DNA from 3 places in the Alteromonas sp. 76-1 genome. Region 3 is predicted to be linked to each of the others. Evidence: predicted binding sites of a transcription regulator. Region 3 holds the regulator's gene; each other region holds the start of a gene.
The links. Region 3 encodes sigma-54, which starts transcription at its own class of promoters, with help from an activator protein. Its sites were predicted from a motif close to GTTGGCACGNNNNTNGNNT; they were not measured.

Region 1: the regulator sigma-54 is predicted to act here: its motif matches at 1,765-1,783, upstream of xdp1 (exosortase-dependent surface protein XDP1).
Region 2: the regulator sigma-54 is predicted to act here: its motif matches at 1,969-1,987, upstream of flhA (flagellar biosynthesis protein FlhA).

Annotation. Positions count from the first base shown of each region.
Region 1 is NZ_LR136958.1:3,073,685-3,076,900, forward strand. It holds gene pssA (CDP-diacylglycerol--serine O-phosphatidyltransferase) at 1-493, opposite strand, end outside; gene xdp1 (exosortase-dependent surface protein XDP1) at 745-1,626, shown strand; gene xdp1 (exosortase-dependent surface protein XDP1) at 1,833-2,708, shown strand; gene prsT (XrtA/PEP-CTERM system TPR-repeat protein PrsT) at 2,795-3,216, shown strand, end outside.
Region 2 is NZ_LR136958.1:1,238,256-1,241,471, reverse strand. It holds gene flhA (flagellar biosynthesis protein FlhA) at 1-1,913, opposite strand, end outside; gene flhB (flagellar biosynthesis protein FlhB) at 2,124-3,216, opposite strand, start outside.
Region 3 is NZ_LR136958.1:858,507-861,722, reverse strand. It holds gene lptB (LPS export ABC transporter ATP-binding protein) at 1-448, shown strand, start outside; gene ALT761_RS03625 (RNA polymerase factor sigma-54) at 524-2,008, shown strand; gene hpf (ribosome hibernation promoting factor) at 2,038-2,325, shown strand; gene ptsN (PTS IIA-like nitrogen regulatory protein PtsN) at 2,334-2,777, shown strand; gene rapZ (RNase adapter RapZ) at 2,816-3,216, shown strand, end outside.

The DNA of each region.
Region 1 (3,216 bases), 2.2 Mb from region 3:
CTAACGCCACTACAATTCCGTAGTCTGTACCTACAGCATCATATTCAACGCCTACCCAGACTAAGCCAGCAACGACTGCTGCTGCAGCTGGGCTAGCCAAGCCTTGAAAAAAGCGTTTATCGGCAATACCAACCTGCGTATTAAATCGTGCTAAACGTAAAGCGGCACCTGCCACATAAACAAAGGCAGCTAACCAGCCGAACTTACCGAGCTCAGTTAAGCCCCAGTTGTATGCGACTAACGCTGGCGCCATACCAAATGACACCATATCAGCCATTGAGTCATATTCAGCACCGAAATCGCTTTGCGTATTCGTCATACGCGCAACGCGGCCATCTAATCCATCAAAAATCATGGCAACAAATATAGCTACCGCTGCTGCTTCAAATCTTCCAGTCATCGAAGACACTACTGCAAAAAAGCCTGAAAATAGACCCGCAGTGGTTAGTAGATTGGGAAGAAGATAAATCCCTTTTCGCTTTTGTTCAGACATAAGTCCTCATATATACATAAATAACTAATTCAATTATTTCATAGTTCATTGCTGGCGCATAGATAACATTCTTAGTCAGCCTTTAACCGCAACTGATATGTAGGTATTTAACCATATACGTAACGTCGCTCCCCGTTTAGTTATCATATAAGCATCATGTTGAAGTTCACGATGTCTACTCTGCCTGTAAAAAGTAGAGCTAAATATCGTACGAACTACACCTTTATATATTTAAAGAAGGTCTAGTTATAATGCGTTTACTTAATGTATCGATACTTACCGCGGGCTTTATTGGTTTAACCCTATTGCCACTTTCCGCTGCTGAAGCAGGTTCTAACAAATGGCATAATTCCGACTACTCAGGGTGCAGCTCAAATAATAGCTCATCTAACAACGATTTATGCGAATCTGCTTTAGGCGAGAATATCTATGACCTCGTTGATGATGGCGTTCAATCAGGAACAGATCCTCTCAATAGCACCATTTCGGTTAACGGAGTAAACATTTCTGTCTCCGCTTGGTCTGATACCTACGGTAAAAACGATGACCTTGTTGTAGATGCGAAGTTAGAAAAAATTTCTGACTACTATGGGTACGGTGTAACAAATGATGATTGGGAAACTTACTATAACCCCGATCACGCTATAGACAATGTAAATAAAGTAAACGGTAACGTCACAGACTTCGATTTCGTTTTGTTGTCATTCGACCAGGCCGTTTCAGTAACAGGCGCAAGCTTTTCCTGGCTATACAGCAACAACGACTCACAAGTATCTGTGGCCGCACTTGATTCCATTTCAGGTTTAACCTCAGGCAGTCAAACCTGGAGCGATATTGTTGCAGATGCACTAACAACTGCCTCTTATGATATAGAAAATTGTGACTATGTAGAACATAGGGCAGATTTCGATATTTCAGACACTTCCCAGTATTGGTTAATCGGTGCTTATAATACAGTTTTTGAAAATATCGGAGGTTATGTTGGAAATGATGCCTTTAAGCTTTCATCAGTTGGATTTTCTGTAGCAAATGATAGTCCACCTGCCCCCTCAGCTGAAGTGAGTGAGCCAACCACATTAGGCTTATTGCTCGCAGGTGTCTTTCTTATTGCTTGGCGTAGAAAACAGCTTTGAATGGCGTTTACGTAAGAAGTGCTACTTTAGTTTAAAAATGACAGGTATTACCTGTCAGTTTTTTTTACTACTTAGTTTAAAAAAGATAAACTTTAAAAACAAAACAAAAAAAGCCTCGATTAAACAGCAAGATAAAATACTGGCACACACCATGCATTAATTAACACTCAATAGTAAGAATTCAGTTCAAAAGTGGAAATATAGCCATGCAGTATCTACATAAAGCTCTAATATCCTTAGTAGTTTTGTCAACATTAAGTGCACCTGCGTTTGCAGGCGGTAGTCGAGGCGATGGAGATCGCGGCACAACTGACCCAGTTGATAGTTCTCTCGCTGAAGGCTATTACGATTTAACTGATTTTGACGAGTCTGTAGTAACGTCCGCTACTGGGGTAACTATTGGTGGTGTGAATATTACTCTTACCGGTTGGTCTGATACAGGTAATGGCTTAGATCCTGAAGACTTCGACCAAATAGTGAAAACTGCTTCTCCTTATGAAGTATCCAGCTTTTACGGCTATGGTGTTTTGAATCAAGACGGCGAAGGATCAACTAGCCCCGACCACTCTATTGATAACTACTACTGGAATGGTAAAGACACGGCCGCAGGAATAGCATACGCTGACTTCGATTTCGTATTATTCTCTTTCGATTCTGATGTAACACTTGATAGCATTGATTTTGGCTGGGCAAACAACAATGGTACTGACCAACAAGTTTCAATTGCTGCATTAGATGATAGCCAGTTAGGTTTACTCCAAGGCGAGTCCAGCAGCTGGTCTGAAATCATTACTGGAGCGGTTTCAGGTTCATTCAATATCACTAAAACTGGGTCGTACAGCTATACTACTGGCGAGCTAGAATTAGTCGATACAGCCAAGTATTGGTTGGTGGGCGCCTATAATACAGTGTTTGGCAGCATAGATGGTGCTTCAATGTACAATGATGGATTTAAAATTACCTCTATCGATTTTACTGAGGGTACTCCGCCTCCCGTTGCTGAAGTTCATGAACCTGGCGTTTTTGGCTTAATGCTAATGAGTTTTGCTATTCTGGTATGGCGTAGAAAACGCACTGCGTAATAGTTTCAAATTATATAAAAAACACGTATCTTTAGAAGGTGGCCTTGGCCACCTTTTTTTATGGCAGTTAGCAGGATAATTTAATAATGAATTTAGGAACTGGACGTTCGCGTATTTGGCGTTCTACATTGGCCTCGGCAATATTAGCATCGGCATTTGCAGGAAATTTTTTAAGCACCGCTCATGCTACGACTTCGGAGGATTATGAAAAGGCACTTACTGCATTTAATGCAGATAAGTATAACGAAACCTATATTCACTTGAAAAATAGCTTAAAAAAAGATCCTGAGAACTTAGCGGCAAAAATCCTAATGGGAAAAATACTTCTCATTAACGGATATTTAAATGCAGCAGAACTTGAGTTTGTAGAAGCAATAGAGATGGGAGCAGACATAAACCTGCTCGCCGAGCCTTTGGGCAATACTTGGCTCTTTCTCAATAAATACACAGACATCGTCAACTTTAATCAAACTAGTAAACTCACCAAGGAAAGCAACCGAGCTTGGCT
Region 2 (3,216 bases), 380 kb from region 3:
TTTTGCAGCTTATCGGCCAGTCCTGGTTCTATACCAGCGCCATCTTCGCCACCTGCTTGTAATGACTGGTGCAACATCTGTTCCAACTCTGGCGCCAAGGTTATGACGGGTATCTCTTTCGCACCTTGGGTAATTTCTTGGGTGATTAGGCGTTTAAGCGCAATACGTACCGCAGACACCAATACATCTGGATCTTGGCTACGTGGGCCGTATTCGCTCAGGGTTTGTACAATGGTACGCATGTCACGAATAGGCACCCCTTCAAACAGCAAGGTTTGCAGCACTTTAACAATGGTGCTTAAGGGCAGAATATCAGGCACTAACCCTTCCACTAATTTAGGATGCTGCTTGGCTAGCATATCTAGTAGCTGCTGCGCTTCTTCATGTCCAAGTAGTTGGTAGGCATTATTCGTCAGCAATTGACTTAAATGAGTAGCAACCACAGTAGCGGCATCAACCACGGTATAACCAAGGGTTTGCGCATGCTCTCGCTTATTCGGTTTTATCCATACCGCATCTAACCCAAAGGCAGGGTCTTTAGTTGCACGGCCTTCCAGCTTGCCAAATACTTGACCCGGATTAATCGCAAGCTCTTCATCATGACTTATTTGCGCATCGCCAATAGTTACGCCCAACATAGCAATGGTGTATAAATTAGGCTCTAAATCTAAATTATCGCGAATATGCACCGGTGGAATAAGAAAGCCCAATTCTTGAGATAACTTCTTACGTACCCCTTTAATACGAGTGAGCAATTCTCCGCCCTGAGACTTATCGACTAAGGGGATTAATCGGTATCCGACTTCTAGGCCGATGGTGTCTACGTGCTGCACATCATCCCACCCAAGCTCTTTTATTTCGGGCGCAGCAGTGTCATCTTTCACGATATTCGCTGGGGTTTTAGGTTTTTCTGCCTCGCGTTTAGCAGCAACACCCTGCCAGTAGGCGTAACCGGCGATAAGCACTGAAAAGCCAATAAAAGCTAAATGGGGCATACCAGGAATAATCCCCATGACGAATAACACGCCCGAGGCAATATAAAGGGCTTGGCTGTTACCCAACTGACTACGAATTTCTTTGCCCATTTCTTGGGTTTCGTTTTCACGAGTAACAATAATAGCGGTAGCCACAGACAATAATAGCGATGGTATTTGTGCCACCAAACCGTCACCAATGGTTAATATGGTGTAGACCTCGATGGCATTTCCAAAACTTAACCCATGTTGAATCATGCCAATAAAAAGGCCACCCACAATATTGATAAGCATGATAAAGAGGCCGGCGACCGCATCACCTTTCACAAATTTTGACGCACCGTCCATTGAGCCATAAAAGTCTGCTTCGGCGGTTATTTCTTCTCGGCGAGCACGCGCCTGATCTTGGTCGATATAACCCGCATTCAAATCGGCATCAATAGCCATTTGCTTACCTGGCATGGCATCAAGCGTAAAGCGGGCACTTACTTCTGAAATACGCCCAGCACCGGCGGTGACTACTTTAAAGTTGATAATGAGCAAGATAGCAAAGACCACCACACCCACCGCATAGTTGCCGCCAATAACCACCGCACCAAATGCTTCGATAACCTTACCCGCAGCATCCCCACCTTCATGTCCATATAGTAGTACCACGCGCGTAGAGGCTACGTTTAATGCTAACCGCAGTACGGTAGCAATCAATAGCACTAGGGGAAAAATACCGAAATCAACTGGCTTTTGCGTTAATACCGCCACCAAAATAATGACTAAAGACAGGGCTATATTAAAACTGAACAATACGTCGAGCAGAAATGGCGGCATGGGAAGAATAACCATGCCCATAATGGCAAGAAGAACAATGGGAGCGCCTAAGCCACTGGTAATGTTCTGCAGCTGACTTTTATCGAATCGCTGAAGGTAACCGGATAACTGCATTGCAGGGAGTCTCTCTATCGGAAAATTGACGCTTAACGCTATCTTTCAATGAGTATTACAACTACCGTGCCAGCTTTATACAAAACCGATTAAACGTAAGTAGGAGGGGCGCAATTTACAGAATTACAATTAAGAGGGGCTCACTTTGTGCCCTGGCCTTAGCGATATCTTAGCCGTAGTTTAGCGCTAATTTAGGCCAAAAGCAGCGCTCTAACGGCGCAGCTCTGGTGGTATGGGTAAATCACGTTTAAGCGGTTTGGGTCGTTTCCCTTTACCCGCTCTGTGTGCTTTTAACTGATAAACATGGGCTAATACTTGCGCTACCGCCATAAACAAGGCGTTAGGCACTTCACCGTCAATCTCTGTAGAGTAGTAAACGGCTCGGGCTAGCATGGGCGATGGAATAAGCGGTACATCGTTAGCAGTGGCTATTTTACGAATATGCATGGCTAATTCATCGGTGCCTTTTGCCACAACGACTGGGGCACGATTACCACTGTCATCATATTTTATTGCTACAGAGTAATGAGTTGGGTTGGTTACCACCACATCGGCCTGAGGAACTTCTTGCATCATTCGTTTAGTGGCAGCTTGATACTGCAAGCGACGGATGCGCCCTTTTACCAGAGGATCACCTTCAGAGTTTTTACGCTCGTCTTTCACCTCTTGCTTAGTCATCTTAATTTCTTTGTTGTGCTTATAAATTTGATAAGGCACATCAATAAGCGCAATAGGTATCATGCCGCAAACCAACATGATAAAAGCCCATTTCAGCATATCTAACGCGTGAAAAATATTACCCGGGTACAGCTCTAAATCAAGGTGCAGCGCTTCGTCTTCAAAAAACAGCAGTGCGCCTAATGCCATCCCAACGATGACAACCACTTTGGCGATAGATTTAATTAACTCTACCAAGCCATTCATGCCAAACATACGCTTAAACCCACTAAGCGGGCTCATTTTAGAGCCTTTAAATTTGGCACCTTCCCAGGTGAAGTTGTAGCCGCCTAACGCAATAGAGCCATATATTCCGGCTAACATGGCCACCGTCATATAAAGCAATACAGGTACACTGACTGTCGAAATTGCTTCACCCCATGCACCAAACATATGGGTGGTATCGTAGGTTTCATCTCGAGACAGAACAAACATACGCTGCGTCAGCTTAAATACCGACTCGGCAATCCAGCCTCCAACGAACAAAAACATAAAGGCACTAACCACTAACACTAAGGTTGTGGATAGCTCTCGGGATCGGGCTATCTGCCCTTTTTTTCGGGTGTCTTCGAGTTTTTTCCCCGTG
Region 3 (3,216 bases):
GACGGTGTTTGAGAACATCATGGCTATCTTGCAAACCCGTAAAGGGTTAAGTTCATCAGAACAAGAACAAGAAGCCGATGCGCTACTTGATGAATTTAATATCAACCATATACGTAATAGTACGGGTATGAGTTTATCCGGTGGTGAACGCCGCCGAGTAGAAATCGCACGAGCATTAGCAGCCGATCCGCAATTTATTTTGCTTGATGAGCCATTTGCTGGTGTTGATCCTATATCGGTTAATGATATAAAGAAGATCATTCAACATCTTCGTGACAGAGGAATTGGAATCCTCATCACCGATCACAACGTAAGAGAAACACTGGATGTGTGTGAGAAAGCGTATATTGTGAGCCAAGGCGAACTCATCGCGCAAGGGACGGCAGAACAAGTTTTAAGTAATCAGAAAGTAAGGGATGTATACCTAGGAGAACAATTCAGGCTATAGTTACTGTAACCGAATTGTCATTTTCAGTTTTAAGCACGGGTATATTCACAACAAGAGTTTAAAAATAAGACGTAGATGAAACCATCTTTACAGCTAAAGTTCAGTCAACAACTTACCATGACACCGCAGTTGCAGCAGGCAATCAAGCTGCTGCAGTTGTCTACGCTCGACCTGCAGCAAGAGATTCAGGAAGCACTTGACTCAAACCCTCTTTTAGAAGTTGAAGAAGGCGGTGATGACCACCCGGTTGAGAAAAACAACATGGATGGTGACGACCCTTCTGTGGAAGCGGCTCCCACTGCATCTAGCGATTCGTTGGAAGCTGGTGACGCGCTTGAAAAGAACGACCTTCCCGACGAGTTGCCAATCGACAGCACATGGGATGAGTATTACTCGGCCTCTTCTGCCCCCGCTCCTGGCCCATCGAATAATGATGACGACCAACTGTTTCAGGGTGAAACCACCGACAATATTCAAGACCATTTGCTTTGGCAGATGCGTTTAACCCCGTTTTCAGATACAGACCGCGCCATTGCTACCGCCATTATCGACTCCATTGATGAATCTGGTTACCTTAACGTACCCATTGAACAGATTTTAGAATCGGTAAACTCTGACGATGTTGAAGAGTTGGTAGAAATGGACGAAGTTGAATGTGTACTAAAACGTATTCAAATGTTCGACCCTATTGGTTCAGGTTCACGTACACCGCAAGAATGTTTGCTCGTGCAGCTTCGCCAGTTCTCAGACGATACGCCATGGCTCACCGAAGCCAGACAGCTTATTAATGAGTACTCAGACCTGCTGAGCAGCAAAGATTACCGTACGTTAATGCGCAAGAGCCGTTTGAAAGAAGATCAACTTCGCGAAGCCATGCGCTTATTGCAAACGTTGAATCCTCGTCCTGGCAGTGCATTAATTACTAAAGAACCCGAATACGTTATTCCTGATGTTTCGGTAAACAAAAAGAATGGCCGTTGGGTAGTAGAACTTAATCCCGACAGCTTGCCAAAATTAAGCGTAAATCAACAATACGCTGCCATGAGCCGACGCTCTAAAAACAGCAGCGATTCGCAATTTATTCGCTCGCATATGCAAGAAGCCAAGTGGTTTATAAAAAGCCTTGAGTCAAGAAACGACACCTTGATGAAAGTAGCAAACTGTATTGTGCAGCAACAAATGGGCTTTTTCGAGCACGGCCCAGAAATGATGAAACCAATGGTGCTAAATGATGTCGCAGAAATGGTAGATATGCATGAATCCACCATTTCACGTGTCACCACGCAAAAGTATATGCATACCCCTCGTGGCATTTTCGAGTTGAAGTATTTCTTCTCTAGCCATGTAGCAACGGAATCTGGTGGTGAGTGTTCATCTACCGCTATTCGCGCGTTAATTAAAAAGCTTGTGGCAGCGGAAACGCCCAGCAAGCCATTAAGCGATAGCAAGATTGCTCAATTGTTGGCCGAACAAGGCATTAAAGTAGCCCGGCGGACAATAGCAAAATACCGGGAATCGTTATCGATTCCGCCGTCAAACCAACGCAAAAGCCTTATCTAAAGGCCTTGATAATTTAAGGAAGACGAAATATGCAAATCAACCTTACCGGTCATCATGTCGAAATTACTGACTCTTTGCGTAGCTATGTCGATACTAAGTTCAGCAAACTAGAGCGTCACTTTGATCACATATCTAATGTGCATGTCATCCTGAACGTCGAAAAACTCAATCAAAAAGCCGAAGCCACCATGCACCTTAGCGGCGCAGAAGTGTTTGCTTCATCTCATAATACAGACATGTATGCGGCGATAGACAGCATGATCGACAAACTCGACAGGCAAGTTATCAAGCATAAGGAAAAGCTGAAAAAGCACTAAATATTAGTATGGAAATTCAAGCCATAGTAAGTTTGGACCGCACCGAGTGTGCGGTTCAATGTAATAGCAAAAAGCGTATTCTTGAGATTATTAGCGACATTGCCGCTAAGAATAATCCCGACATCGATCAGGCCACAGTGCTAGCGAGCCTACTTGCCCGTGAACGAATGGGAAGTACGGGGATTGGCAATGGCATTGCATTGCCTCATGGTCGTTTACCGGGTTTAGAACACGTTATCGCCATTATTGTAACTAGTCACCCTGCCATCGATTTTGATGCGCTTGACGACCAGCCCGTAGATATATTCTTTGCCTTGTTGGTGCCTGAAGAGAAAACAGAAGGTCACTTACAAACACTCGCTACCGTGGCGGGTAAGCTAAGTGATAAAGAAACGGTGAAAGCCATTAGACGGGCCTCCACCAGTGACGACATTATTACGGCTTTAAGCTAAAAAAGCACAGCACCATATTTTTAGAGGGAGAAATGCAGGTGAAACTGATTATTATCAGTGGTCGATCCGGTTCAGGAAAATCAGTTGCGCTACGTGCCCTTGAAGACTTAGGTTACTATTGCGTAGATAATATTCCGGTTAACCTTCTCCCTACTCTTACCCATACCGTGGTTGATGAATATGACCAAGTTGCGGTAAGTATCGATGTAAGAAACCTGCCCAAAAACCCAGCGGACTTGGTAGAAATTTTAGATTACCTACCCTCATCGTGGTCTATGACCATTGTGTACATCGACGCAAGCGACGATGTGCTGGTGAAGCGTTTCAGCGAAACCCGCCGACTGCATCCGTTAGCCAAACTCAACAAATCATTATCTGAGTCTATAAAGGCCGAATCAGATTTACTTGCGCCTATCGTTGAACGCGCCGATTTGTATAT